Regions from separate parts of the Rhodoferax sp. LS1R11 genome, predicted to be linked through region 1. Evidence: predicted binding sites of a transcription regulator. Region 1 holds the regulator's gene; each other region holds the start of a gene.
What was found. The regulator sigma-54, encoded in region 1, starts transcription at its own class of promoters, with help from an activator protein. The targets are predictions, from matches to a motif close to TGGCANGNAANCTGCTTT.
Positions count from the first base shown of each region.

Region 1 (7,513 bases):
GGCCAGCTGGCTGAAGAACTCGCCGCCGCCGTCGGTGTGGGCCAGTTCACGGGCACCAAAGCGGCCCACTTGCGCCTCATCCTCATCGTCGTAAGCGCCCAGCGAGCCCTTGGCCACGCCGCCCACGTCAATGCGCTCGCCATACGGCGGGTTCAGCAGCATCACGCCACCGCCGTCTACCGGGGGCATGCGCTGCAAGGCATCGCCGCCGCGGAACTCGATGACGTCGGCCACCCCGGCGCGCTGCGCATTGCGCTGGGCGAAATCGACCATGCGGTGGGCCACGTCGCTGCCAAAAATAATGGGCTTTTGACCGGGCTCGCGCACTACCTCGGCATCCGCCGCTTCCTGTTTCAGGCTCTCCCACTCCGCGCGGCGGAAGGGCAAATACTTTTCGAACGCAAACCGGCGACGGCTGCCCGCCGCGATGTTGCACGCGATCTGGGCCGCCTCAATCACCACGGTGCCGCTGCCGCAGCAGGGGTCGTACAAGGGCTGCAAATCTTCGTCGCCATCGGCCCAGCCACTGGCGGCAATCATGGCCGCGGCCAGGGTTTCCTTCAAGGGCGCATCCCCCTTGTCCTCGCGCCAGCCACGTTTGAACAGCGGCTCGCCCGAGGTGTCGATGTACAGCGAGCAGTGGTCGGTGGTGAGGTGGGTGTAAATACGCACGTCGGGCCACTGGGTGTTGACGTCCGGACGCACACCGCCCGCGGTCTCCCGAAACCGGTCGCACACCGCGTCCTTGATCTTGAGCGCCGCAAAGTTCAACGAGGTGAGCGGGCTGTGTTGCGCCGTTACCTCCACCTTGATGCTTTCCTTCGGCGTGAACCAGCGCTCCCACGCCACCTCGCTGGCGGCGCGGTACAGGTCCTGCTCGCCACGGTACTCGGTGTAGGACAGCAGCACCAGCACGCGCTGGGCCAGGCGGCTGTACAGATTGAGCAGCATGGCATGCGCCATGGAGGTGCGCACGGCCACGCCGCCGCGCTGCTTGGTCACGCAGCCTGGCGGCAAGCCGGTGATGCGCAGAATCTCGGGCGCCAGGTAGTCCTCGACGCCGGCGGCGCAGGGCAAAAATAATTGAAGTTGGTTCATGGTGTTCTGGATAAAGGCGCTACAGCGCCTTGCGCAAGGATGCGGGGGCAATCCGCAGACCTTCGCGGTATTTGGCCACCGTGCGGCGGGCGCAGTCGATGCCCTGCTCTTTGAGCATCTCGGAAATCTGGTTGTCGCTGAGCGGCTTGGTCACGCTTTCGGCGCTGATGAATTGCTTGATCAGGGCGCGCACTGCGGTGCTGGATGCGTTGCCGCCCGAGTCGGTGCCCAGGCCGGAGCCAAAGAAATACTTGAGCTCAAACGTGCCAAACGGCGTGGCCATGTACTTGGCCGTGGTCACCCGGCTGATGGTCGATTCGTGCAGGCCCAGCTCGTCGGCAATCTCGCGCAGCACCAAGGGGCGCATGGCCAGTTCACCATGGGTGAAGAAGCTCTTTTGACGCTCCACAATGGCGTTGCTGACCCGCAAAATCGTGTCAAAGCGCTGCTGGATGTTCTTGATGAACCAGCGCGCCTCCTGCAGCCGCTGCTGCAGCGCCGCAAAGTTGGACGACTCGCTACCGCCGCCCTTGTGCTGCTTGAGCGCGTTGGCGTAGATGTCATGCACCCGCAGGCGGGGCATCACCTCGGCATTGAGCCGCACCTGGAATTTGGCCTGAGCGCCCTTGCCGACCTTGACCACCAGCACATCGGGCACCACGATGTTGCGTTCCACATTCACAAACCGCCGGCCCGGCTTGGGCTCCAGGCGGGCGATGAGCGCAATGGCTTCGCGCACGGCGGCATCGGTGACCGCGCACACCTGAACGAGTCGCTTCACGTCGCGTCGCGCCAGCAGGTCCATCGGCTGGGCACAGATGCGCAAGGCCACCTTCAGGACCGACTGCAACTGTCGGGAGGCCGGGTCCGTCACCGCCCTGGCCAGCAAGGCCTTCAGTTGCAAGGTCAGGCACTCGGCCAGATGGCGCGCCCCGACCCCCGCGGGCTCCAGGCTTTGCAGCAGCGACAGCGCCACCGTGAAATGGTGCACCAGTTGTTCGACCTGCTCGGCATCGCCGTCCCCGGCCAGGCCCTGGGCCAGCGAGATGAGTGTGTCCTCCAGGTAGCCGTCGTCGTTCAGGGACTCGATCAAAAATCGCAGGGCGGCGCGGTCTTCCTCACTCAAACGCAAGGCCAGCGCCTGGCGGTGCAAATGACTTTGCAGCGACTCCTGGGTGCGCGCCATCTCGGTCACATCGGCGTCTTCGTTGCCGTTGAGGTTGTTGGTGCTGGGCTTGGCATCGCCACCCCACTCGCTGTCGTCGGGTGACAGGGAGGCGCTGCCATCGCCTTCCCAACTTTGGCCGTCGTCGGCGGACAGCGGCGTGACTTCAGTATCATTTTCGCCTGTAGCCCTCGTCTCTACTGCGTAGTCAGCTACAGTATTGGTAGCAGCTTCGGCATTGAGATCGTCATTGCGCACGGGCGTATCGGCCTGCGCCAGACCAAACTCCTCGCGCACCGGCTGGTCTGCGCCCAGCTCCAGAAACGGGTTGTCGTCCAGCATCTGGTCGACTTCCTGGCTCAGCTCCAGCGTGGAGAGTTGCAACAGGCGGATCGACTGCTGCAACTGCGGCGTGAGCGCCAGGTGCTGCGAAACACGGAGGGAAAGACCTTGCTTCATGTGCTCACCGCAGTGTCGGGCGCGTGAGTAAAGGCCGCCGCGCCGGGCCGCCCCAAGCAAGGCCAGCCCCCCTCGGGGGGCAGTGCAGTACACGCAGTGACAAACGTGGGGGCCATATATCTACATTTTGAAGTGTTCACCCAGATAGACCCGACGCACGTTGGCGTCGTTGACGATCTCGGAAGGTGTGCCCTCAGCGAGCACGGTGCCGTCGCTGATGATGTAGGCGTGATCACAAATGCCCAGGGTTTCGCGCACGTTGTGGTCGGTGATCAGCACGCCCAGACCCCGGGCTTTCAAAAAACTGATGATGCGCTGGATCTCGATCACGGCAATCGGGTCAATCCCGGCAAACGGTTCGTCCAGCAGAATGAACCGGGGCTGGGTAGCCAGCGCGCGGGCAATTTCAACCCGGCGCCGCTCGCCACCGGACAGCGCCAGGGCGGGCGTTTCCCGCAGGTGGTCCACGCGCAACTCCTGCAGCAGCTCGGTCAGACGTTTCTCGATCTCGGCTTTGCCCAGGGGTTTGCCGGCCTCGTCGCGCTGCAGCTCCAGCACGGCGCGCACGTTGTCTTCCACATTGAGCTTGCGAAAAATGGAGGCTTCCTGCGGCAGGTAACTCAGCCCCAGGCGGGCCCGCCGGTGAATGGGCATGTGCTCGATGGACTGGCCATCAATGGTGATGTCACCCGAGGTGGCGCGCACCAGGCCCACAATCATGTAGAACGACGTGGTTTTGCCCGCACCGTTGGGACCCAGCAGGCCCACCACCTCGCCTTTTCGAACCGTCAGCGACACGTCCTTGACGGCCTTGCGGCTGCCATAGAACTTCTGCAGGTGGCTGGCCACAAGCCGGCTTTCGCCGTTGAGGCCATCGGCCCGAGACGAGGCCTCGGCCACAGAGACGTCGTTCGTCACTTTTTCGGCTCCTCCGGCGTCGGGCTGGCGCGCAGCACCGGCGAAGGGCTTGCGCCGTTGGCCGCAGCAGGGTCCGACTTGGGTGTCAGCATGACACGCACGCGCCCGGCTGGCGTGCCCGGACTGGCCTTGGCCACTGAGCCATCAATCGTGAAAACGTCTGTGCTATTGTTGTAGAAAATAACGGCGCCGGTCATTTCGTCGTTCAGTTTGGTGCCCTGAAAGCGGCGCAGCTGCGCTTTTTTGATGAACTTGACGGTGTCGGCCCGGCTGTCGTACTCGATGGTCTCGCCTTCGCCTTCGATGTACTCATCCAGGCCTTCACGTTTTTGCCGGAAGTAGGCCAGCTTGCCGGGCTCCGAAGTCACCAGCCCGAACTGGTAACCCTCGGCGTCCTGGCGAACCTCAATTTTGGTACCCCGAATCACGATGCTGCCCTTGGTCAAGACCACGCCGCCGGTGAAGACACTGGTCTTCTTGGCGTCGTCGTAACGCAAGGTATCAGCTTCCACATTCATGGGCTTGTTGCGGTCCGCTTTGTCGGCGTGCGCGATTCCCCCCGAAAGGGCCAGCGCCGCGATCAAAAGCAGAGAGGAAAGTGATGATTTCATAAAGGCACGAATCTTGCATTAATACGTTGCCTTTGGATTGTAACGACGGTAAGCGTTGACTCAAGCCTGTTACGTCACAAATGCCTGAATCTGCTTGACAGACACGAGCTGTCGCTTAGCCGCAACGGCGTCCCGGCTGAACGCCCTGCCACCCGGGCCAGTTCAGCGAATGAGGTGATCACCGGCCCGTGCGAATGCCTGCCATCAGGTGCTCAGCTACTTTCAGTGCGCGCTCCATGCTCTTGGCCAACGAGCCATCGGTGTAAAAACGCCCGCCAATGCCCAGGGCGGGAACGCCTTCCACCTTGTAGGCGTTTTGCAACTGGGTGCCGCGAGACGCTTTGGTGGAGACGGAGAAGGAATTGAAGTGCTCCAGGAACTTGGCCTTGTCCACGCCCTGCTTGGCCACCCAGTCTCCGATGGGGCCGACCTTGTCCAGGCTTTGTTTTTCCACATGAATCGCGGCAAACACCTTGCTGTGAAGCTTGTCGATCAGGCCCATGGCCTCCAGGGCATAAAACAGGCGCTGCTGCGGCACGAAGTCGTCACGGAACGCGACCGGCACCCGGCGCACCATGACGTCTTTGGGTACGCGCTTGCTCCAGGCGTCAAAAGTGGGCTCGAAGGCGTTGCAATGGGGGCAGCTGTACCAAAAGAATTCAACAACCTCGATGATCCCGGCCTTGGCTTCGACGGCAGCGGGCTTCTCCACCACCAGATAATCCGTACCTGCCTCAGGCGGCTTCGCTTGCGCCTGGGCAGCCAACGGAACCAGTGCAGCCCCTGCAGCCGCACTGCAAGCCAGAGAAAATTCACGACGTTTCATCTTCAAATACTCCAAACAAAAAGATATCGGATCAGGATGGCGACGATAAGTTCGGTACTTCGCACCGTTCAGGGGGATTAACGCTGTACCCGGACCAACGCGGTGTCCATCCCGGCGGCGTCCAGTTTTTCCTTGGTTCGTTCGGCTTCGTCCTTTTTGTCAAAAGGCCCGACCCGCACCCGAAACACGGCCCGCCCGGCCTGTTCACGCTCGGTCACCCGGGCTTCTATGCCACTGAGAGACAATTTTGCACGCTGGCTTTCTGCGTCTTCGGGGGTGCGAAATGCGCCCGCCTGCACGAAGTAGGTGAATGGTTCAGCGGTCGCGCCAGAGGACTTGGCCTTGGCGAGATCGCCCAAGGGGTCCACGCTGCTGGCCGACTTCACGTCAGCTTTCGTTTTCGGAGCTGTCGTGGGGGCAGCGTCTGAGGCCGCCGTAAAAGCCGGTTTGGCCTTGACCACAGCCACAGGAGGCGCAACCACCGCCGCTCCGTCGGCTGGCGCCGTCTCAGTCACCGGAGCCGGAGCGGGTGTGATGGGCTTGGCCGGGTTCTTGCCATACAAAGGGGTGTTGGGGTCCCAGTCTTTGTTCTTTTTGCTCTCGGCCACATCCATATCGGCCGTACGGCTTTGCCATTTGCTGACAAACGGGACCGGGACTTTGGTGACATAGACCGCCACGGCCAACGCCGCAGCCAAACCGACCACAACCCCAACAATGAACCCCAGGATGGTTCCACCACGTTGCTGTTTCATTCGCTGTCTCTCTCTCTTTGTTTACATCTTTTGCGGGGCACTCACACCCAGCACGGCCAAACCATTGTGCAACACCTGCGCCGTCGCGGCGACGAGCGCCAGACGGGCCAGCTTGACGGCTTCATCATCGACCAGAATGCGCTCGGCATCGTAGTAGCTGTGGTAGCAAGCAGCGAGTTCGCGCAGGTAGAAAGTGACATCGTGCGGCGCAAAGTCCACCGCCGCAGCAGTCAGCATGTCAGGGTACTTGGCCAGCAACAGCATCAGCGCCTGGGCTTGCGGGCTTTGCAGCGCGGAGAGATCCACATCCTTGAGCGTCGCCGCATCGCCGCCGTCCTTCTCGCGCCAGGCCGCCAGCACCGAACAAATGCGGGCGTGGGCGTATTGCACGTAGTACACCGGGTTGTCGTTGTTCTTGGCAATGGCGAGGTCCACATCGAAGGTGTACTCGGTGTCAGGCTTGCGGCTGAGCAGGAAGAAGCGCACGGCATCCTTGCTGGTCCACTCGATCAGGTCGCGCAGCGTGACATAGCTGCCCGCACGCTTGGAGATTTTGACCTCTTCGCCCCCACGCACCACCCGTACCATGGTGTGCAACACATAGTCCGGGTACCCTTGGGGGATGCCCACATTGGCCGCCTGCAGCCCCGCCCGCACGCGGGCGATGGTGCCGTGGTGGTCGGTGCCCTGGATGTTGACCACCTTCTCAAAGCCCCGCTCCCACTTGGTGATGTGGTAGGCCACGTCAGGCACAAAATAGGTGTAGCTGCCGTCGCCTTTGCGCATGACGCGGTCCTTGTCGTCCCCGTACTCGGTGGACTTGAGCCACAGCGCGCCGTCCAGCTCATAGGTCTTGCCGGCGTCCTGCAGGCGCTGGACCACCGCGTCAACCTTGCCACTGGTGTACAGGCTGGATTCCAGGTAGTAGTTGTCAAACTTGACCGAGAAGGCCTGCAGATCCAGGTCTTGTTCATGGCGCAGGTAGGCCACGGCAAATTGGCGAATATCGTCCAGCGCCTCGACATCGCCTGACGCCGTGAACTCGCGGTCATCTGACTTGACCGTCTTTTTCGCCAGAAAGTCCGTGGCAATGTCGGCAATGTAGTCCCCGTTGTAAGCCAGCTCGGGCCACTCGGCGTCGCCCGGCTTGAAGCCCTTGGCGCGCAGTTGGGTGCTGTTGGCCAGTGTGCCGATCTGCACCCCGGCGTCGTTGTAATAGAACTCCCGGTGCACGTCCCAGCCCTGGGTCTGAAACAGGTTGCAAATTGCGTCACCCAGGGCGGCCTGGCGGCCGTGGCCCACATGCAGCGGCCCAGTCGGATTGGCCGACACGAACTCCACCAGCATGCGGTGGCCCGTTGGAGCCTGCGCACCGAACGTGGTGGTCTGGGTCAGCACCTCGCGCACGATCTGCTGTTTGGCCTCGGGTTTGAGTTTGATGTTGATAAAGCCGGGACCGGCAATGTCAATGGCCTCGACCCAGCGCTGATAGGGCACCGCGGCCAGCAAGGCCGAACGCAGGGTCTCGGCCAGTTGGCGCGGATTGAGTTTGAGCGGCTTGGCCAGTTGCATGGCAGCGGTGGTGGCCAAGTCGCCATGGGCCGCGACTTTGGGCGACTCAAAGGCGGCTTTGGCACCGGCGCCGGGTGAGAGGTTTTCCAGGGCTTGCGCCAGGGATTCG
Region 1 is NZ_JBWMAW010000002.1:95,298-102,810, forward strand. Features, by position in the region: gene AC097N_RS03175 (THUMP domain-containing class I SAM-dependent RNA methyltransferase) at 1-1,098, opposite strand, end outside; gene rpoN (RNA polymerase factor sigma-54) at 1,118-2,722, opposite strand; gene lptB (LPS export ABC transporter ATP-binding protein) at 2,843-3,640, opposite strand; gene lptA (lipopolysaccharide transport periplasmic protein LptA) at 3,637-4,251, opposite strand; gene AC097N_RS03195 (thiol:disulfide interchange protein DsbA/DsbL) at 4,430-5,077, opposite strand; gene AC097N_RS03200 (SPOR domain-containing protein) at 5,155-5,832, opposite strand; gene argS (arginine--tRNA ligase) at 5,854-7,513, opposite strand, start outside.

Region 2 (7,513 bases), on a different contig from region 1:
GGCAAAACCCAGAATGGCATTGAGCGGCGAGCGCAATTCATGGCTCATGCTGGACAGGAAATCTGATTTGGCGAGGTTGGCTTTTTCTGCGGCGGACTTGGCGCTTTTCAGTTCAACATTGTTCTCCTGCAACACCTGGTCAAGCAACTTTCTCTCGGTCACGTCGCGTGCGGCGACAAACACGCCTTGCAGATTGCGGTCGCGATCATAAAAAGTGGTGGCGTTGCAGGACACCACGGTTTCCTTGCCGTCCCGCGCGCGGGCCGTGAGCTCGTAGTTGGTCAACTTGTTTTCGTTCAACACCCGTTTGATACCGGCCTCGGCCCGGTCAGGATCGGTAAAGTAGTTCTTGAACGGCGCGCCAATCAATTCGTCACGGGTACACCCGGTGAGCGCCTCCATCTGCTTGTTGACATCTGAAATGATGCCGGACGGATCCGTCGTCATGATCGCATCGATGTTGGATTCGATCAACGAGCGTGTATAGAACTGCTGGTCACGCAAACGCTGGTCCAGCTTCTTGCGCTCCTCTTCAATTTGTTTGCGTGCCGTGTTGTCGGTGCCAATCAGCAGGTAGCCAATGATGGCATCCTGCGCATCACGCAGCGCTGTGACCGACACCACTGCCGGGAAGCGGCTGCCATCCTTGCGGATGTAGGTGAGCTCATAAATATCCTCAATCCCGCGCGAGGCCTTGAACACCAGGGCATCAAAGCCCGGGGTGATCACGGTGTCGAGTTCGGCACTCAGGGTCCTGGCGCGCGCCACCAACTCCCGAGGGTCGGAAATATCCGCAGGCGTGATCTTGTTGACCACGTCCGCCGCATCAAAGCCCAGCATGCGCTCGGCGCCGACATTGAAAATCTGGATGACGCCTTTGGCATCGGTGGCAATGCTGGAAAAGTTGGCACTGTTGAAGATCGCACTCTGCAGCGCGCCGGTCTTTAGCAGTGTCTCCTGCTGCTGGGCTTCGCTCACGCCCTCATCCTTGTCAACTTCCCCGGCAAGGACGGGATTTTTTGTTTTTGTGGGCATAACCTGTTTCTGTGAAAAACGTGCAAGGGTCCGTGTGGACAGCTGCGCTTGTCGAGCCGAAATCAGGAATGTGTGGCTTCCGCGAATAGAGGGTACGAGGCAGCGCAGGGGAATACTGAATTGATGATCCCCTTTGTGGATCGTGGCGTATGTGCGCCAGCGCACATAGGCGCCCGAAAAAGGGGCACGGCGCCCCCGCATGCCACTTACTTACCGGCGTTTGGAAAGAAGAGTTGCTCGCCACCGATCTTGTATTGCGCGATAACGGCCTGCCCTGGCACTGAGACCACCCAATCGACAAACTTCTGGGCATCAGCCGCTTTGACATGGGGATGTTTGACCGGGTTGACCACCATGACGCCGTATTGATTGAAGAGCCGGGTGTCGCCCTCCACCAGCACCGTCAAATCGCCCCGGTTTTTGAAGTTGAGCCAGGTGCCACGGTCCGCCAGCGTATAGGCGCCACTGCTGGACGCGATATTGAGCGCCGGCCCCATCCCGCAACCACACTCTTTGTAGCCACCGCCCTTGGTATCAGGCAGGTCGGCCAGCTTCCAGAAACGAAGCTCGGCCGCATGGGTGCCACTCTTGTCACCACGCGAGATGAAGCTGGCGCCATGGGCGGACAGCTTTTTGAGTGCCTCCACAATGTCTTTGCCACGGGTTTTGGCCGGGTCTGCTGCAGGCCCGATCAGCACAAAATCGTTGTACATGACGGGGTAGCGTTTGACGGCAAACTCATCGGCCACAATTTTTTCTTCAGCCGCCTGGTCGTGCACAAACAGCACATCGGCATCGCCCCGGCGCCCCATGTCCAGCGCCTGGCCGGTACCGAGCGCCACCACCTTCACGTCCAGCCCACTGGCCTTTTTGAACTCTGGCAACAAATGCGAAAACAGGCCTGATTGCTCGGTCGAGGTGGTGGACGCCATCACGATGGATTGCGCATGCGAGGCGAGAGATGCTATACAAATAATAGCTACTCCCGCAAGCTGAACAATGGCTACAGCCCTAAAAGGCATAAAAATCTTCACACTGACTCTCCTTTGACAAACAAATAGGCTGCGGGGTATCTGTTTTGCAACAAAGGCCCGCTGAAAAAATCGGCCACTGGCAAATCGGCCAACACACGGCCATGCTCCAAATAAATGACCCGGCTGGCCAATCGCTTCACCTGACCCAGGTTATGGCTTGAAAACACCAGCGTCATGTCGGAGCGACCGGCGGAAAACTCATCAATCAATGCCTCCACTTCACGCTTGGCGTGGGGGTCCAGGCTGGCCGTCGGTTCGTCCAACAGGAGCATGTGCGGGCTCAGCGCCCAGGCCCGCGCCAAGGCCACACGCTGCTGCTGGCCGCCCGAAAGCTGACGCGCGCTGCGCCAGCACAGTTCTGTCAGTCCAACCCGGGCCAAAGCAGCCAGGGCCAGCCTCTTCGCCTCGCCCCAGGGGGTTCCGCGCAGCCACAAGCCGAGGGCAATATTGCCTTGTACTGAGAGACGCAGGAGATACGGACGCTGAAAGAGCATGGCCTGGCGCACGGACGGATCCCGTTCCACCTCGCCCGCCGTAGGGGAAGCCAGCCCATGCAACAGACGCAACAAGGTACTCTTGCCACAGCCATTGGCCCCCACCAGGGCCACCCGTTCACCCGGATGAATGCTCAGCGAAACATCGGACAGTGCCCGTACGGCGGTCGCCGGACGCCCAAAATGCACATTGGCCGACGTCAGGCGAATGACGGGCCTCACGGGGTCACCCCCAACGCGGGCAAGGCCCGTACCGGGTCAGGCTCCCGCGTCGCCTGCGCGCCGTCGACCAACTCCGAGCGCTCGCGCCAGCGCCGCACCAGCGCAATCAGAACATTGAGCATCAGCACCACAGCCAGCAGGATCAAGCCCAGGCCCAAGGCAAGTGGCAAGTCGCCCTTGCTGGTTTCCAGCGCAATGGCGGTGGTCATCACGCGGGTGAAGCCATCGATATTGCCGCCCACGATCATCACCGCGCCCACTTCGGAAATCGCGCGCCCAAAGGACGCAATCACCACCGTGAGCAAGGCATAGCGCTCATCCCATGCGAGCAGCAGGCTGCGCAGAAAGGGCCTCGCTCCCAGCGATTGCAATTGTTCACCATGGGTATTTTCAGCATCTTCAACCGCCTGGCGCGTCAGGGCCGTGACCACGGGCAGCACCAGCAAGGCCTGCGCCAGCACCATCGCCTTGAATGAAAAAAGCCAGCCCAGATAACCCAGCGGCCCGGAGCGGGACAACAACAGGTAAACCAGCAGGCCCACCACCACCGAGGGCACGGCCAGAAACGTATTGAGCAACGTAAGCACCACCGTGCGACCAGCAAAGCGCACCACACCCAGCCAGGCCCCCATACCCAGCCCCACCACGCAGGCGATGGCACAGGCCAAAGCGCTGACCGACAGCGAGCGCCCGACGATCGACATCAGGCCGGGATCCAAAGACCCGATGAGTTGCAGCGCCGTACTCGCGCTGCTGGTGATGGTTGTCATGTCCGAATGCCTTGCTGAACTTGTCGCCACGCCCTGGCGCGATGGCGTCGTCCGATTGCGGTATCGTAGCTTTCGATTTAATTACCTGCGATATGAACCGCCGTGCATAGGCTCCAACTCCACTACACCCTCTCTCGCGACATCAGTCCCGCGCTGGTGCGCAACCCCTTGATCGATCTGCTGCAGGCGGTCTCGGCCCATGGATCCATTTCGGCGGGCGCCCGCGCACTCAACCTGTCGTACCGCCACGTCTGGGGGGAGCTCAAGCGCTGGGAAAAAGAACTGGGCAACGAACTCGTGGTGTGGGAAAAAGGCCAATCAGCGCGCCTGACCGAATTCGGCGCCAAGCTGATGTGGGCCGAGCGCCAGGCCCAGGCCCGCCTGGCCCCCCAAATAGAAGCCCTGCGCGCCGAACTTGAACGAACATTCGCCGTGGCCTTTGACGACTCCAGCCACGTCGTCACGCTGTACGCAAGCCACGATGACGCCCTGAGCGCCTTGCGCGAACATGCCCTGATGCAGGGCCCTCGCCAGGGCCGCGGCCAGTTGCATCTGGACATCCGTTTTACCGGGAGCGTGGACGCCATTCGCGCCCTCAACGAAGGCCGCTGCGTCATGGCGGGCTTTCACACCTTGCACAACACAGGCAGCAAAACGCTGACCGAGCGCACCTACAAACCGCTGCTGCAGCCTGGCCAGCACAAGATCATCGGGTTTGCCCAGCGCACGCAGGGACTGATGGTGGCGAAGGGAAACCCGCTGGGTCTGCAATCACTGCAAGACATCGCTCGCCAGCGCGCCCGTTTTTCCAATCGCGCCTTGGGGGCAGGCACGCGCGTGATTCTGGAAGAGTTGATGGTGCAAGCCCATTTGGCTGCCATTGACATCCATGGGTATGAGCACACGGAGCCCTCGCATGCCGCCATTGCCAATGCCGTGGCATCAGGTCAGGCCGATGCAGGGCTGGGTATTGAAGTAGCCGCCCGTCGCGCCGGCCTTGACTTTGTGCCATTGGCCGATGAGCGTTACCACCTCGTCTGCCTCAAGTCGGCGCTGGTGCAACCCTGCATTCAGGCCCTTTTGACGCTGCTGAAAACGACCGAGTGGCAGCAGGAAATCGCCAGGATTCCGGGCCATGTTGCCCTGCAAAGCGGAGAGGTTTTGTCTATGCGCCGGGTGCTGCCGTGGTGGGACTACCGACAGCAAAAAGCACATGCACACGACGAGGTCTAGCGTACTGATCTTTACCTCAATTTTGCGACACGAACCTATGAAATGACATGCCTATTGCAGGCCGCGTCATTTGTTGAGGACTGTGACAGTGTGTCTCCTTTTGGAGCAATGCCAAGTCGGCGCCTGGCGGTGTCATGCATGACAAAAGTTGTTTGAAATCAAGCGACTTACGCCTTTGCCGTGTGTTGGCACGAGACTTGATATAGAGATTGGCCCGCAAGGGAAAACTTTGAAAAATTATCAACAACGAGGACACACAATGATCTACGCAGCTCCCGGTACCGCCGGCGCAAAAATCGCATTCAAAGCTCGCTACGACAACTTCATCGGCGGCAAATTCGTTGCTCCGCTCAAAGGTGAATATTTCGACGTCATCACCCCCGTTTCTGGCAAGGTCTACACCCAGGCAGCACGCTCCACCGCCGAAGACATTGACCTCGCACTCGACGCGGCCCATGCAGCGGCCGACCAATGGGGCCGTACCTCCCCCACCGAGCGCTCCAACATTCTGCTCAAGATCGCCGACCGTATTGAGGCCAACCTCGAACTTCTGGCTTACGCAGAAACCATCGACAACGGCAAACCCATTCGCGAAACGTTGAACGCCGACATTCCTTTGTCGGTCGACCACTTCCGCTATTTCGCAGGCTGCGTGCGCGCACAAGAAGGCGGCTTGAGCGACCTCGATGGCGACACCGTGGCTTACCACTTTCAGGAACCCCTGGGCGTGGTCGGTCAGATCATTCCCTGGAACTTCCCCATCCTCATGGCCGCCTGGAAACTGGCGCCTGCCATTGGTGCGGGCAACTGCGTGGTATTGAAGCCTGCCGAGTCAACCCCGATCAGCTTGCTGGTCCTGGCCGAACTCATTGCCGACTTGCTGCCACCGGGTGTCCTCAATATCGTCAACGGTTATGGGCGCGAAGCCGGCATGCCTCTGGCCACCAGCCGCCGCATTGCCAAGATCGCGTTCACCGGTTCCACCACCACAGGCCGTGTGATCGCCCAGGCCGCTGCCAACAACCTGATTCCTGCCACGCTGGAACTCGGTGGCAAATCACCCAACATCTTTTTTGCCGATGTGATGGACAAGGACGACGGCTTCCTGGACAAAGCGATTGAAGGCATGGTGCTGTTTGCCTTCAACCAGGGCGAGGTCTGCACCTGCCCGTCACGTGCGTTGATTCAAGAGTCGATCTATGACAAGTTCATGGAACGCGTCCTCAAACGTGTTGCGGCCATCAAGCAGGGCAACCCCTTGGACACCGACACCATGATGGGTGCACAAGCCTCCAAAGAGCAAATGACCAAGATCATGTCCTACCTGGACCTGGGCAAGCAGGAAGGCGCTGAGCTGCTGATCGGTGGCGGCCAGGCTCACCTGGGTGGTGACCTGGAGGGTGGCTACTACGTGCAGCCCACCCTATTCAAGGGGCACAACAAGATGCGCATTTTCCAGGAAGAAATCTTTGGACCCGTGCTGGCCGTCACCACGTTCAAGGACGAGGCCGAAGCGCTTGAAATCGCCAATGACACCTTGTACGGATTGGGTGCCGGCGTGTGGAGCCGCAACGGCAATGTGGCTTACCGCATGGGCCGTGCCATCAAGGCAGGCCGTGTGTGGACCAACTGCTACCACGCCTACCCGGCACACGCAGCCTTTGGTGGCTACAAGGAATCAGGCGTGGGCCGCGAAAACCACAAGATGATGCTCAACCACTACCAGCAGACCAAGAACTTGTTGGTCAGCTACAGCGAGCAAAAACTCGGCTTTTTCTGATCACGGGCCACGCAACGGTTCAATCCCAAAGGGGGCGGGCAACCGCCCCCCTTTTTACATGGAGATTCACATGGTTGAAAAAGTCATTGCGACCGACGCGGCACTCGAACTGGTCGAGTTTCTCAAGACAAAACATGGCAACCTCATGTTCCATCAATCGGGCGGCTGCTGCGACAACAGCGCGGCCAATTGCTACCTGCCCGGCGAAATCACCATGGGTGCCGGTGATGTGTACCTGGGGGACATCGGCGGATGCCCTTTCTACATCGGAAAATCGCAATATGAGTACTGGAAGCACACGCAATTGATCATCGACGTGATCGACGGCCACGGCGGCACGTTCTCGCTTGAAGGACCGGAAGGCAAAGCCTTTCACACCCGCTCACGGGTGTTCAGCGATTCAGAACTGGCCGAAGTTTTGGCAGAAGACGCGAACCGGGGTAGCTAGAGCGCACAAGACCGAAAGCCGGTAAAGATATCGTTGCGCCCAGGCGCATAGAAATTGCGGTATTTCGGGTGCTTCATGCGGGCGCGCGTCGCAAAAGAGGCGCCCCGCAACACCTTGTGGGTGTCAAACCAGGGCTCGGAATAGTCGCGGTAGGGGTCCGCAGAAAACCCGGGGTAGCCCCGGAAAGTGGTCCCAGTCCACTCCCAGACCTCACCCCATCGAAAGCCACGCCGCCCTGCGGTGTGCGCAGCCACCTCCCACTCCACCTCGGCGGGCAGGCGTCGCCCCGCCCATCGGCACCAGGCATCAGCTTCCCACCAGCTCACATGCATCACGGGCTGGCCGCCCTGCATGCGCCTGAGCGTTCCGAAACGGGTTTGCATCACCGCACCACTGGCCACACCAATCTGGTCCACGTAGCGAGGCGCCCGGTGTTCGCCAGCGGAAGCCTTGCCCTGAACCCACTGCCAACCCTGGGGGTGCCACAATTCGGGGCG
Region 2 is NZ_JBWMAW010000011.1:35,986-43,498, reverse strand. Features, by position in the region: gene AC097N_RS13835 (PAS domain S-box protein) at 1-1,035, opposite strand, end outside; gene AC097N_RS13830 (ABC transporter substrate-binding protein) at 1,242-2,057, opposite strand; gene AC097N_RS13825 (ATP-binding cassette domain-containing protein) at 2,066-2,785, opposite strand; gene AC097N_RS13820 (ABC transporter permease) at 2,782-3,555, opposite strand; gene AC097N_RS13815 (substrate-binding domain-containing protein) at 3,658-4,788, shown strand; gene adh (aldehyde dehydrogenase) at 5,048-6,568, shown strand; gene AC097N_RS13805 (DUF779 domain-containing protein) at 6,639-7,016, shown strand; gene senA (selenoneine synthase SenA) at 7,013-7,513, opposite strand, start outside.
Region 2: adh (aldehyde dehydrogenase) is a predicted target of sigma-54. The motif match lies at 4,975-4,992, and genes of this name have one in related genera.

Region 3 (7,513 bases), 280 kb from region 1:
TAACGGAAGAAAACCGACAACTCGCGCATCGTCCATGGCAACAAATGCAACCCAAAACATTTGTTGCCGCCCTTGGACTGGCAAATAGCCTAGCTTTTCTTCGGACAAACCGGTTTTGGCCGCTGCCGCATCAATCAACGCCATATGCTCAGGGTAGCGCATTTTCAGCAGCTTCAAAGCGCGACTCTTGCCCAGAACGGCATCGCGAACTGAATCGTAAAGCCGCCAAGCGCTAGGCCTTAGAGCGGGGGAAATCCCGTTCAGAGATAGATTGATGCTCTGAAGATAGTCCTCGTCACTAGGCCTCGCTACCCGTGCCGCAATAATTTTCGGACCGATATAGCCGAGATGCCGAAAATCAGGTGCAGCAGCGTTAAGACTATTCGGTTCTATTTCTGCAGCGCTAACGACGCGAAAACGATCAAATTCGAAGACCAGAAAAACCGGACGAGCAATGGCGACCGTCCACATTCCATAAGCCAGGGCGGCAAGCTGAATCAAACCCACAAGCGTCAAGTCACGAAACAACTCTAGAGGCGTTTTTTTTGGGCTAAACAACACTAGAGTCAACAAAGGGCCGCAGACAACATCTACGCCAACAACCAGCAAAAACAACTCATCGCCGCCCGAAAGCTCCCGATACGGATATGGATACCACAGACCGAACACCAAAGACGCTGCGACGGCCGCAACGATCATGCTGCCTAGGAGATGCAATAGTGCGGCATAACTGGCTGATTTGAAGCGGTTTCTGAAATTCATTCGGGCATTGTGAATTTGAGGCTGATCAATACTGCATACTTTATTGATCAGAATACGGGCGTCGAAACGCTCACTGAGAATCCAAGGATTGATTAACGACACTCACTCGGAGCAAAACGTGCAGGGAGAGTGCCCGCAGCTGTTGGAGCTGGCGAAATAGCTAACCCGACCGTCGCCGAATGACATTGCCACTTCGTCGCATCAGCTGGCGGAGTGAACGCAGCGGTCGCGTTGGGCAATGCAGTGCCGGAATTGGCGGTACCAGCAGCACCGCCTGTGTAAGGAACAAAAACCAATGTTCCGTTACCCGCTTTTTGTGTAGTGGTCACAGTGATCTGCCCAGTTGTTGCGGCAATGGCAACTGACGTCAAATTGGGGCTGGCTGTCGGAGTGGTGAACCCTTGGTTATAACCATTGACCGCAGTAAATTTACCATTCGCCAAAATATCAACCACATTAAGCTTGGCAGCAGAAGCCGCAACCATGGCTTCAGATACACGACCACGAACCGTGTAATCCTGATAAGCGGGCAAAGCCACGGCAGCCAAAATACCAATAATCGCAACCACGATCATCAATTCGATCAGGGTAAAACCCTTTTGGATAGAACGCGTCATGAATAGCCTCTTACCTATAAAAACATACTTCCAACCAATTCACCTACGAACTTCAATAAAAAAGAGCGTCGTAACGCTCTTTTTTAATCTGCGGATTAATTAACGGCACTCACTCGGGGCAAAACGCGCAGGGAGTGTAGCCGCAGCTGTTGGCGCAGGCGATATAACAAGGCCAACAGTAGCAGATAAACATTGCCATTTCGTCGCATCCGTCGGAGGTGTGAATGCAGCCGTGGCGTCAGGCAGCGCAGTACCGGAATTAACCGTACCAGCAGCACCGCCTGTGTAAGGAACAAATACCAATGTTCCGTTACCCGCTTTTTGTGTAGTGGTCACAGTGATCTGCCCAGTTGTTGCGGCAATGGCAACTGACGTCAAATTGGGGCTGGCTGTCGGAGTGGTGAACCCTTGGTTATAACCATTGACCGCAGTAAATTTACCATTCGCCAAAATATCAACCACATTAAGCTTGGCAGCAGAAGCCGCAACCATGGCTTCAGATACACGACCACGAACCGTGTAATCCTGATAAGCAGGCAAAGCCACTGCAGCCAAAATACCAATGATCGCAACCACGATCATCAGCTCGATCAGGGTAAAACCTTTTTGCATGGAACGTTTCATGAATAACTCCTTGGGTAAAAACGAAATCAACTTAGAGACGTTCATATTCAGCAGTAACTGTGCCAAGTCTTTGAAACGCCAAATTTGATTGTTTTTGGACCAAACACGTCACATTTCGTTAGAAACATGACGACCTGAGTTGGTTACAAGACCTGACGCGACATTTTTGTCACGCCATTTTTGTCATTTACTTGATGCAGACTGACCGAACCATCTTGATGTCGGTCAGGCCCATCATGATTTTCTCCATGCCGTCCATCTTCAGGGTGCGCATGCCGCCTTCCACCGCAGCGGCAAAAATCTCGGCCACACGGGCGCGTTCCTGAATGAGCTTTTTGACGTCGTCAGAAGCAATGAGCAATTCATGCAGGCCAATGCGGCCTTTGTAGCCGGTCTTGTTGCACTTGTCGCAGCCCACGTGGCGGTAGAACTTGATCTGGCCATCCTGACCGTACAGTTTGTGCCAGCTGTCGATCAGCTTCCGGATTTCGCCTTCGTAGTCAGCTTTCCAGGCGACGGAGTGCCGGAGTTCGTCGGCATATTCGACCGCGAAAAGACGCAGCTCTTCGGCGTCAGGCACATACGACTCCTTGCAGTCGCACAGCTTTTTGGCCAGCCGCTGCGCCAGAATGCCCAACAAGGCATCGGCAAAGTTGAAGGGGTCCATGCCCATGTCCAGCAAGCGCGTGATGGACTCGGGTGCCGAGTTGGTATGCAGGGTCGAAAACACCAGGTGACCGGTAAGTGAGGCTTCCACGCCCATCGCCACAGTTTCCTTGTCGCGCGATTCACCGACCATGATGATGTCGGGGTCGGCCCGCAGGAAGGCCCGCATGATCAACGCAAAGTCAATCCCGGCCTTGCGGTTGATCTGAACCTGGCGCAGCCCTTTTTGCGTGATCTCCACCGGGTCTTCGGCGGTCCAGATCTTGGTGTCCGGCGTGTTGAGGTGCTTGAGGATGGAGTGCAGCGTGGTGGTCTTGCCGGAACCCGTAGGACCACACACATAGAACAAGCCGTAGGGTTTCTCAATCGTTTTGATGACCCGGTCCTTGTTGTGCGGGGTCAGGCCCAGCTTGTCCAGCGGAATGGGCTCACCGGCGGCCAAAATCCGCATGACCACGTCTTCCACCCCTCCAGCGGAAGGAATGGTGGCGACCCGGAGTTCGATGTCAATCGGGCCATATTTCTTGAACTTGATCTTGCCGTCCTGTGGCTTGCGGCGCTCCGAGATGTCGAGGTCACACATGATCTTCAGGCGTGTCACCATGGCCTGACGGAAATGCGAGGGTACCTCGATGTACGGCATCAAGGTGCCGTCAATGCGAAACCGGATGCCGGTTTTCAGCTTGCCCGGCATCGGCTCAATATGAATGTCCGACACCTTCTGGTGGTAGGCGTCAATGATCACCTTGTTGACGAACTTGACCAGTTCGTTGTCCGCCGCGGCCGACTCCAGCGCGTCGTCATTGAAGCCGTCGTCAATGGGGGGGCCGTCCATTTCGGCCAGAAGCTCGTCAATAGAGCCCCCTTCGATTCCGGCGCCAAATATTTGCGCCAGCGTGTCGTGGAACTCAGCCTGCGTGGTCACCCGGTACACAAATTTGGTCACGCGGGGGAAGACCTGCGGCACGACGCGCGCGCCGCGCACCGCCTCCGGGTCCACGCACATGATGACCAGACCTTCGGGCGACTCCTCCAGGGGAATCCAGCCCTGCTCCTCAATGAACTCGCGCTTGAGGGAGCCGTGCAGTATTTCCGAACGAATTCGGCTGGGGGCAAAGGGTTCATAGGCGACGCCAAAAAATTTGGCCAGTGACGGCCCAATTTGCGCCGGGCGAACCATGTACTTGGCAATCAGCACGTGCTCTACGGGCTTGCCATCCACTCTCGCTTCTTGCAGGCACTGCTGAAGCTCTGGCGATGTCATGACGCCATCGGCAATCAAACCGTCGTATTTGGTCGCCTTGGCGCGCACGCCCTCACTGGCTTTTTGCACGCGCTGCCGAATGGCGGTGGCCAGTGTTTTGCACAACTGCGAGACACCCTCTACCTCCAGTTCACCAAAGGGATGTCCACTTTTGTTGTTAATGACCTGCAGCACGCCTTGAAGGGTATTGCCCTCCAGAATGGGGGCCACCAACATCTGCCGGGTTCGGTAACCCGATCGCCGATCCACTTCCTTCAGGAAGGTCAGAGAGGGATGAAGCTGCTTGAGCGCCTCATCGTCATAAACATCCGCAATATTGACCAGCTTTTGGCTGAACGCCACGTAGCCCGCAATGCTTTGGGGCGTGATGGGCAGTTTGAGGTTCTGGCTGCTATTGAGCCCCGTCTTGACTTTGGAAACGATGGCCGAGCGGTCTCCATTCAAGGCGTACAGGGTCAACCGGTCCGCATTGAAGAGTTTGCAAATGTCCTGGCTGGCCTCCAGCATGATTTGGTCCACGTTATCGGTCTCGTGGATACGGGCGGTGACTTGTTGCAGCTGTTTGTAAAATAGCGCCTCAAATGTCATGCCGCGCCTCTCAAGAGAAGCCTCTGGTTTTTTGTCCGATCCCCCGGGCTTCAAGACTGCGCTCATACCTCGAACTCCTGACCAGCCCGCAGCCAGCGAATGTCATGCGCCACCCCGCTGCCCGCAGCCGGGTTTTGATCAAAACGCTGAATCTCGGACATGATCACCTCGGTTTCGGCGGGCTTGGTATGCGTGATGTAAACCGGGAATTTCTTTCCCTGAGCGATGCAATCCAACTCTTCAGCCAGGACGCTAGGCGACAAATGCAAGCCTTGCCTGGCCAGAACTTGTTCGCGGTTGCTGAAGGCCGTTTCGATCACCAGCATGGCCACATCCAACATGTCGCTATCGATCAGGAAAGACGTGGTTCGGCACCCTTTGGAAATGGCGCCTGAGCAGCCCAATACACGAACTTTCATTGCGGCTCCTCGCTATGCCTTAAATCCGGTCGCAGAGCAGCAAAAGCAACGCAAGCCGTTGTATCCAGCCCTGATCAGGCTTGGACGAACTGCATTTGGGTACCGGCCAACTCGATCAAATCCCCATTTTTCAATGCCACAGGCTCCACGCCAATCGCAGCACCATTGAGTGACGGATTACCCGCGCCTTCCACATGGTGAACAAAATAGCTATGGTGACGCCGGGTGATGGCAGCCACGGCAACCCCGGGCTTGCCCACCGTGGTGACCACCTTGGTCAAAGGCATTTCCCTGCCCGCAGCAGCGCCCGATAGCACCTTGATGGCCGCATGAAGGGCCTCCAGACCGGCTGACCGGGATTCATGCGACGCAAATGCAGGCTCAGAGGCGGGCGTTACGCCGCCTGGCTTGAACATCATGGTCTTCTCATAACCTTCAGAAGCCACATCGCTCACAAACTTGATTTTGTACTTGCCGACCTCAACCGTGTCACCGTTTTGCAGCAACTGCCGCTTGGCCGCCTTGCCATTCACGTAAGTGCCATTGGTACTGTTCAGGTCTTCCAGGTAAACCTCTGACCCTGACATTTGCAGCAAGGCATGCTCACCACTCACGGCCAGGTTGTCTATCACAATGTCGTTGTACGGCCGCCGACCCAAGGTCGTTTTGTCCTTCGTCAACTGGACTTCCTTGATGACGACGCCGTCGATCGAAACGATCATTTTTGGCATGACCGACTCCTGTTCCTGAAATTTGTTGTTGGATAACCCATGGGCTTGTTACTTTCCAAGCAGTCTGGATATTAAACCGCGCTTTTCATGCGAGCCCACTGCTTCGACCAACAAGACTGTGATGTTATCCCGTCCGCCATTTTCATTTGCCATGAGGACCAGTTTTGCCGCGATGTGCTCCAGAGACGCACCATTTCGAAGAAGCGCTGCTATGTCTGAATCGTCCACCATATCAGAGAGCCCGTCGGAGCACATCAGGTAGAGGTCACCCTCCATGACATGGTACTCATTGAATTCGAGCAATGCCGTCTCTTCAACGCCCAAAGCCCGTGTCACCAGATTCTTGTTGGTTGCGGTGGCGGCTTGAGCCGGCGTCAGCCATCCCGCATCAATCTGCTCCTGCAGAAGGGAATGGTCCTTGGTGATTTGTACCAGCTCGTTGCCGCGCCAGCGGTAGCAACGGGAGTCACCAATGTGCCCCAACATCAACCGGGCCCCCTGAAACAGGCCAACCACAAGGGTGGTTCCCATCCCCGCGTACTGGGTGTTCGCGTTAGCCGCATCAAAAATGGCCCGATTCGCGTTGTCAACACACACCTCAATGGCTCGTCTGACTTGCGCCGCCTTCGCCTGTCCACCAAACTCGGTCAGCCAACCGGCCAATTCCGTCTTGATGAACGCAGTGGCCATACCGCTGGCAATCTCCCCGGCGTTGTACCCCCCCATGCCGTCGGCCAACACGCCAATGTGGGCATCGATGTCAAAAACTACAGAGTCTTCGTTGTTTTCACGGGCGCGTCCCGGATCAGTTTGCGCGACGAATTTGTAGTTCATTGAGTCTCAGGCTGAGTTTGAGGCAATTGCATGACCTCTTAATAATACAGCCCACCCCCGACTCGGGGGCGAACCTGTCCAGCCCTATATTTTATCGACAGTGCCTCACGGCAGGCTACTCGGTCAAGCCGTTGACTGCGCCCGTTTCTTCAAGACGACGCCCATGAGCAACACCCCCAGTGCACCAGCAATGCCCAAACCATAATTCCATACTTTGGTTTGCGGCAACCAATCGACAACGGCCGGATCACTATGCGCCATCGTACCCGCAATCCAACCCAGCAGCATGCCACCGACCGTGATGATGATCGGGAATCGATCCATCAGCTTGAGCACCAGCTGACTACCCCAGATGATGATGGGAATGCTCACCAGGAGGCCGAAGATAACCAAAGGCAATTGGTGCTGACTGCCCGCGCCCGTGGCCGCACCCGCAATGGCAATGACATTGTCAATACTCATGACCAAATCAGCCACGATCACCGTCTTGACAGCCGCCCACAGCTTGTCACTGCCCTTGATGTCGGAATGGCCCTCTTCGTCAGGTGCCAGCAGCTTCACGCCAATCCACAACAACAGGGCAGCGCCTACCAACTTCAGGAAAGGAACCTGCAGCAAAGTGAGGGCAAAAGCAATGAGGATGACGCGCAGCACGATGGCGCCTGCCGTTCCCCACAAAATGCCTTTGGTACGCAGGTTTGCGGGCAATTGCCGACAAGCCAGAGCAATAACGACGGCGTTATCGCCGCCAAGCAGGATGTCGATCATGATGATCTGACCGACGGCGAGCCAAAAATGAGCGGTTAGGAATTCTTCCACGGTAATCTTTCTTTATCAATGCCCAAGGCATACAAACAATAAAGCCGGATTTTCCCTCAGGAAATCCGGCTTTCTATTGTGGATAACCGCAGGGGCGCCCAAATGAGGCGCCCTCGACAGATTACAGCAAAGCTTTGAGCAACTTGGCCATTTCGGATGGATTGCGTGTGATCGTGAAACCACACTCTT
Region 3 is NZ_JBWMAW010000002.1:378,034-385,546, forward strand. Features, by position in the region: gene tfpZ (TfpX/TfpZ family type IV pilin accessory protein) at 1-864, opposite strand, end outside; gene AC097N_RS04400 (pilin) at 855-1,379, opposite strand; gene AC097N_RS04405 (pilin) at 1,479-2,003, opposite strand; gene AC097N_RS04410 (ATPase, T2SS/T4P/T4SS family) at 2,191-4,587, opposite strand; gene AC097N_RS04415 (hypothetical protein) at 4,584-4,940, opposite strand; gene AC097N_RS04420 (FHA domain-containing protein) at 5,015-5,671, opposite strand; gene AC097N_RS04425 (Stp1/IreP family PP2C-type Ser/Thr phosphatase) at 5,720-6,505, opposite strand; gene AC097N_RS04430 (TerC family protein) at 6,629-7,324, opposite strand; gene sucD (succinate--CoA ligase subunit alpha) at 7,446-7,513, opposite strand, start outside.
Region 3: AC097N_RS04405 (pilin) is a predicted target of sigma-54. The motif match lies at 2,051-2,068, and genes of this name have one in related genera.

Region 4 (7,513 bases), 150 kb from region 1:
CGCCTGCTGCTCCAAACGCAGCACAGCACCCAGGTGCCGCGGGTCCAGGGGTTCGAAGCGCACTTCCACCGGGTTCAGCATGGCATTCACAGCGCCGCCTTTTCGGCCGCGCGCTCGGCCGTGGTTTTGGCCACTTTGTCGCGCACATAGAGCGGCAAGGCCTGGTCAGCCGGAACGGCAGCCCCGGCCGCGAGCAAGGCGGGCGCGAGGCGCAGCAGGGCGGCGGCGGTGGGCCGCGCGTCCAGGCGCAGCGCGCCGGTATCGGGCAGGCGCGTGCCGTAGACGGCGAACACATTGCCAACCCAGGCGCCGCCGGTCTGGCCGATCAGGTCTTCAGGGCGAATCAGGCTGTGGCCCTGTGTTTGCGTCCACTGTCCGCTATCAAACACATAGCAGGCTGCATACATTTCATCCATGCGGGCGTCCAGCAGGGCGGTCACCTCAAAACGGTTCTGGGCGGCGGCGTGCGTGTGGCGGGCGTCTTCGGCCACGGCCAGCAGGGTGTCCACCGGCAGCACGGGCCGCTTGACGCCGAACGCCAGCCCCTGCGCCACGGCACACGCGGTGCGCAGCCCCGTGAAGGAGCCCGGGCCGCAGCCAAACACGATGGCGTCGAGCTGGCTGAACTGCAGCTGGGCCTGCACCATCAACTGCTGGAGGGCGGGAATGAGGTTCGCCGAGGTCTGGGCGCCGCCGGGGGCGGTGTGTTGCCACAGCTCGGCCACGCCGTCTTGCGTGCGCTGCACGGCGATGGACATCACATCGGTGCTGGTGTCAAAGGCAAGCAGGTTCATGGTCATATTTTTATATCAAATCAGCCTCTAGCTCCCGCATTACCTGCGGAAGTAGCTTCTTTTTTCATAGCAACAGGCGGCACCGCACGCACCCCAAACAGAATGCCGACGGTCACCAGCACCAGCCCGGCGGCCAGGTTCCAGTGCAAAGGCTCGCCCAGAAACAGCACGGCGCCCAGAGCCGAGAGGCCGGGCACCAGCGCCGTGATCATGGTGGAGCGCACAGGGCCAAAGTGCTGGATCATCTTGGTGAAGGTGATGCCGGAGATCACCACCGAGCCCCAGCCCTGGAACACGGTCTGGAACAACACCTCTTTGAGCGGTGCCGTGAACACCTGCCCCGGGACCGCCTGCGTGAGCATCAGCAGGGAGTAGACGGGCACGTACGTCACAAAGGCAAACGCCGTGATGGCGATGGTGGCGCGCACCGCATCAAGTGCGTGGCGGCGTGCCAGCACGCTGTAGGCCGCCCAGCACATGGCGGCCGACATGAACAGCAGGTCGCCCTTCCAGACATGACCGCCGTCAAACGCATGCAGCAGGCTGGCGCCTCCCACCATCAGGTCGCCCAGCACGATGAAGGCCAGGCCAAGCGCACGCAGCGGGGTGATGCGGTCATGCAGCACCACGGCGGCCAGCACGGCCGTCCACAGCGGCAGGCTGCCCGGCATCAGCACCGAGGCGTGGGCGGCAGGCGCAAACACAAAGCCGCTGTAGGCCAGCAGGGCGTACAGCAGCCCGCCAAACAGCCCCACCGTGGCGGTGACTTTGAGCGACAGCGGCGACACGCCGAACAGGGACGACTGCCCGACACCCCGCGCCCGGTCGCGGTAAACCAGCCAGGCGCCCCAGGGCAGCAGGATGACACTGGCGCCGAGGATGCGGCAATACGCGATGTCAAACGGGCTCAGGGTGCCGCCACGCGCGGGGTCGGCCGAGGCGCGGGCGATGATGATGAACGACGTCCAGATGAAGACGGTGACCACGGCGGCAATCAGGCCCACCGTGCGGGGCGACAAACCGCCGGAAGCGGGGCGTGAAGAGGAGTGCATCTCCCCATTATCCGTGGCTGATCCCGCGGCGTGTGGGCACTCACAAAGTTACGACCACCCAATCTTCAAACTTAAGCTGCAAAAATGCCGGGCAAATCGCCTGGTACCGGGAAAACTGCAATGGTCCATATCCAGCCATTCGCCAACGGCAGCTTGGTGGAAGTTCAATTCCCACGTATTTCCTGACTGTTCGCAGTCCTTCATAGCGGGCTGTAGTGCTGTCAGGCCAGCAGACGGGGTCGGCCGTGCAGGTACTGAGCCGCGCTCAATCCTTGAGGCTCACCCCAAGGACATTCAGCTTTTTTGCATACGAATCCCTGCGTTTAGCTGCCTTTGCAGCGGTTTCGACGGCCGCCTGAATGGCCTTGGGTCCTTTATTTTCAACAGCTTTGATCAATCCGAATTTGTGAGCAGCATCTACCTCCGCCCTCCTGAAAGAGGCGATGAGTTCGGCATGGGCAACGGATTGATTCACAAGGACCTCATTTTCTAAAGCGCTATTTTTTGCGCTATTTTGCGCTGATAACCCTTGAAGGCGTCGCGAGTGTCTGGTTTGAAAAGCGTAAATAGGCAACTCTGCAGCTGCCATTAGTTTGGAACTGACATCTGCATTGGGTCGAAAGCGCAAGACGGCTACAGACCCTTTGCAGTTATTCCCAAGAGGGCAGGCGGGACTCAGGACGGTGTAGCACTCAGCGCCGTTCGTGTCCCCCGCCCTGCGGGCTCCTCCTTGACCTCACGGTGCTGAGCGCCACACCGTCCTGAGCCTGCAAGCGTTGCTGGCGTTCATTGGCTTTTGAGTCATTGCGCATCAACATGGCTGGCTGTCGATGACACCGGGGTGGATGGTGCAGCGAAGTCAAGGAGGAGGATCGGGCGCAGCCCGCTCCGGGGGACATGAGCGGAGCCATCCACCCCGGTGGCATCGGCCCTACACAAACCGTGCCGACAAGGTCCGCTTGCGCCGCATTGCAGACATGAAATTCTGCCTCAGCTCAGAACAGTAGCGGGCGACGTCATCCAATTGATTGCTTACCGTTCTACTCAAAGTTACGCACAACTTCGTTAGATTTTGAGCCTAACTTTGTTAATGCCCAGCGTGAGATGGCCCACCGGATAATCAGGGCATGTCTTTCAAAACCACCCTGCTGTGCACTTTTTCAGCCCTTATGTGCGGCCTGTCCCTGGCGCAAAACCTGCCCCCGGCGGTGGACGCGGCGCTGGCCCGCGCCAAGGTGCCGCGCGACGCCATCACCCTGCTGGTGGTGGACGCCGAGGGCAAACGGCCGCCGCGCCTGAGCCACCGCGCCAACGTGCCCGTCAACCCGGCCTCGGTCATGAAGCTGGTCACCACGTTTGCCGCGCTGGACCTGCTGGGCCCCGCCTTCACCTGGAGCACGCCGGTGTTTGTGGAAGGCGCGGTACGCGACGGCACCCTGTTTGGAAACCTGTATATCAAGGGCCAGGGCGACCCCAAGCTGGTGGTCGAGCGCCTGTGGCTGCTGTTGCGCCGCGTGAAAGGCCTGGGCATCCACCACATCGCGGGCGACATCGTGCTGGACCGCAGCGCGTTCGAGGCCATCACCGCCGACCCGGCCGACTTTGACGGCGACCCGCTGCGCCCCTACAACGCCACGCCCGACGCCCTGCTGCTCAATTTCAAGTCGGTCGTCATGACCTTTGTGCCCGACCGCACGGCCAACACGGCGCAGGTGCAGATCGAACCCACGCTGGCGGGCGTGCAGATGCAGACCAGCGTGCCGCTGTCGAATGGCAACAACGCAGGCAACGCCGAGTGCGGCGATTACCGCGCCGCGCTCAAGGCGGATTTCTCCGATCCCACACGCATCCGCTTCAACGGCAGCTACCCGGCCAGTTGCAATGAAAAAGTGTGGGCCGTGGCCTATGCCGATCCCAAAAGCTTCAGCGCCCGCGCGGTGGAAGGCCTGTGGCGCGACATGGGGGGCAAGCTCACCGGCACCGTGCATGAAGGACAGGTCCCCGCGCCATCCAGCGTCCTGTTGACGCCCGCCTTTGAAATGACCTCGCCCCCGCTGACCGAGGTCATCCGGGACATCAACAAATACAGCAACAACGTGATGGCGCAGCAGGTGTTCCTGACGCTCAGCCTGCAGGCGCCACTGGCCACCCGCGAGGCCTCGCGCGAGGTGGTGCGCCAATGGTGGAAAAACCGCATCGGCACGGACGACGCGCCCACGCTGGACAACGGCTCCGGCCTGTCGCGCCAGGAGCGCATCAGCGCCCAGGCGCTGGCACGCCTGCTGCAAACCGCCTACGCCTCACCCGTGATGCCCGAGCTGATGTCGTCCCTGCCCATCACCGGGGTCGACGGCACGCTCAAGCGCAGCCGCACCCTGTCCCAGGGCAGCGCCCACCTGAAAACCGGCAGCCTGCGCGATGTGACCGCGCTGGCCGGTTATGTGGACGCCAGCGGTGGCAAACGTTATGTGCTGGTGGCCATTGCCAACCACCCCAACGCCAATGCAGTCCGACCCGCGTTTGAAGCGCTGGTGGACTGGGCGGCCAAGGACAATTGAACAGACATCCCATTTCCGCTTGTTGCGCCTTTTTTCGACCTTTTCGACCTTTTCATCAAACACCTTTTAGCCCCCAGCGTCCCCACCATGTCCATCCCGTCTACCGTTGAACTTATCGGCTATGTGTCAGCCGTTCTCACCACCGCCAGCTTTGTACCCCAGGCCTGGCACACCTTTCAAACACGCGATGTGCGCGGTATCTCGCTGGGCATGTACAGCGTGTTCACGATCGGCTCAGCTGGCTGGCTGGTGTATGGCGTGATGCTGGCCGCCTGGCCCATCGTGATCGCCAACGCCATCACCCTGGCGCTCGCCAGCGTGATTTTGGGGATGAAACTGCGGTATCGATAGACTCGCGCGCCATTGCCCGGGTGGCAAAGGGGTTAGCCGCAGAATGGGCATCGCCAAAAGAAAACGGGGCGTTAGCCCCGTTTAAGCTTCGATGCAGGCAAGCATCATCCTTCCATTGACTTGCGGCGGCGGATAACTGCTAAGCCGAACAGGCCGAAACCAACCAGCGCCAGCGATGCGGGCTCAGGGACAACCGCGGTTTGGTAGTCGAATGCGACATTTGCAAATGGCGAAGTGCCCACATTGGTGATGCAGTTCTGGCTATTGGACCAGCCACAGTTGGCAGTCACGCCGGAGTTGAAGTCGACCAGCACGTCAATGTCGCCGTCAGCCAAGTAAGCGCTGGTTAGGCCGCTGGCCAGCAGAAAGTCGAAGCTGAACTTCAGTGCATTGAAGTTGTTGGTTCCGGAGCGGTAGTCGACAACATCGTAGACGCCAGCAGACGCAGCGCCGAACGTGCCCATGTTGACGCCTTCAATGAACAGTGTCACGAACTCGCCATCTTCACCGTTGAAATCGCCCTGAACCGTCAAACTCAGCTTGGAGCCGGTATTGACGGCATGGGCTGGGGTTGCGAGCGCAAAGGTGAAGTCCTGACCGTTAACGGTCTGATTTTGTGAGGCGCTGACAATTGCCGCGTTCGCAGTGAGGCCTGTGAACAGTGCCATTGCGGCGATCAGTGCTTTGATTTTCATTTGTGGAAACTTTTCGTGATTTGGGTAATTGCCTACAGCAGTTCAGACTAAAGCAATTAGTGCGCCCACAATCACTTCATGATAATTATCAATAACTTACGACATTTAAAAGAAATTAAATGCATAGCAAGCATCTTGAATGTAAAAATTCTCGACAGTCAAAATTACGCCATGAGAACTTCAAATTGTCGGATAAGACTGTACGCAGGCATCTACCACTTTGAACTTGCGCTTTTGGTCAGACCATTCGATGCCCACGCTAACCGGCTATGTGGACGCCAACGGCGGCATCCGGAGAGGCACGGGTCACTGGCAAGGTAGCGAAGGGGTTAACCCCAATTTGCATCGTTTGATTTGAGATTTATGATCAGGATCTGAAATAGCACGACCGTTCTATTTTAGAAAATCCATTTTGGAGCCCTGCATGAAACAGTTCAAATCACTCCCGCTAGCGTTGGGCGCAGCCCTCCTCGTTGCCGCCTGTGGCGGTGGCGGCGATGGCGACCAGTCGAACGCCGTCAAATTCACCTCCCTGGTGTCGTTTGGCGACAGCCTGAGTGATGTGGGCACCTACAAGGTGGGCACGGTCGCGGCTTTGGGCGGTGGCCTCTACACCGTCAATGGCATTGCAGGCGCAACGGGCACCAGCCCCGTCCCCAGCAAAAACTGGACGGCGTTGATTGCGGCCCAAATCGGCCAGGCTGCGCCCTGTTCGGCACAAACCGGACTGGATGGCGATGTCAATTACGGCTTCAGCGTGCCGGTCACCAACCACGCCGGTTGCCTGAACTACGCGCAGGGCGGCTCGCGGGTCACCCACCCGGTCGGACCTGGCAACAAACTGCTGGGCGGCGCCAACGCCACGCTCGGTCAGCTCACGGTGCCCGTGGTGACACAAATCAGCAACCATTTGGCCGCAGTGGGCGGCAGTTTCAGTGGCAAAGAACTGGTCACCGTGATGGCCGGGGGCAACGACGTGTTTCTGAACCTCGCCGCCATTGCACCCACGGTCGCCTCGCTGATGGGGGGCGGCATGGACCAGGCCACAGCGACCAACACCGCCTCGACCGCAGCTGTCACGGCAATGGGAACCGCTGGCGCGCAATTGGCCGCCTACGTACAGACGCAGATCGTGGGCAAAGGGGCCAAATACGTCGCCGTGGTCAACGTGCCCGATGTCAGCAAAACCCCGTTTGCTTACGCCCAGGACGCCGCCACACAAGGTCTCATCAACACGATGTCGGCCACCTTCAACGCGCAGTTGAAAGCAGGCCTGGCAGGCACCGCGGGCGTGCGCCTGGTCGACGCCTACTCCGACAACCGCAACCAGGCAGCCAATCCCGCAAGCTACGACCTGAGCAACGTGACCAGCACCGCCTGTAACCTGGCCACACCGTCGCCCAATTCACTGGGGAGTTCCCTGATTTGCAACCTGACCAACGTCAATGTGGGCGATGTCTCCCGCTACCTGTTTGCCGACGCCGTCCACCCCACCCCTTACGGCTACAAGCTGCTGGCGCAACTCGTGACCAAGGAAATGATCCTGGCCGGCTGGCTCTAACCCAACGAACGTCAAGGAAACTGCCTCATGAAAAACCAATTGAAGTTCCTCGCCGTTGCCGCTGCCACCTTGGCCGCTACCAGCAGCTTTGCCCAGACAGCCGGAACCTGGATGGTGCGCGCAGGCGTCACCACCATTGCACCGCAAGTGACCAGCGGTTTTCTGACCGCGCCTGACTTTCTGGGGGGCACCAAGGCCGATGTGAGTTCGGACTCCCAACTCAGCGGCGGCGTGACCTACATGCTGACCGACAACGTGTCGGTGGACGTGCCACTGGCCTTGCCTTTCAAACACAAGCTCTACGGCGATGGCGCCCTGGCCGGGGCAGGCCAGGTGGGCGAAGTGCAGGCCCTGCCGTTCGTCGTGTTCCTGCAATACCGTTTTATGGAAGCCAGCGCCAGGTTTCGCCCCTATGTGGGACTGGGTGCAACCTACGCCTATTTCTTCAATGAATCAGGCAGCGGCAAGCTGACGGCAGCCACCAACCCCGGTGGCTCGCCGA
Region 4 is NZ_JBWMAW010000002.1:246,008-253,520, forward strand. Features, by position in the region: gene rimI (ribosomal protein S18-alanine N-acetyltransferase) at 1-81, opposite strand, end outside; gene tsaB (tRNA (adenosine(37)-N6)-threonylcarbamoyltransferase complex dimerization subunit type 1 TsaB) at 87-794, opposite strand; gene AC097N_RS03800 (DMT family transporter) at 815-1,846, opposite strand; gene AC097N_RS03805 (hypothetical protein) at 2,112-2,321, opposite strand; gene dacB (D-alanyl-D-alanine carboxypeptidase/D-alanyl-D-alanine endopeptidase) at 2,974-4,404, shown strand; gene AC097N_RS03815 (SemiSWEET transporter) at 4,492-4,755, shown strand; gene AC097N_RS03820 (PEP-CTERM sorting domain-containing protein) at 4,860-5,450, opposite strand; gene AC097N_RS03825 (SGNH/GDSL hydrolase family protein) at 5,875-7,011, shown strand; gene AC097N_RS03830 (OmpW/AlkL family protein) at 7,039-7,513, shown strand, end outside.
Region 4: AC097N_RS03820 (PEP-CTERM sorting domain-containing protein) is a predicted target of sigma-54. The motif match lies at 5,500-5,517, and genes of this name have one in related genera.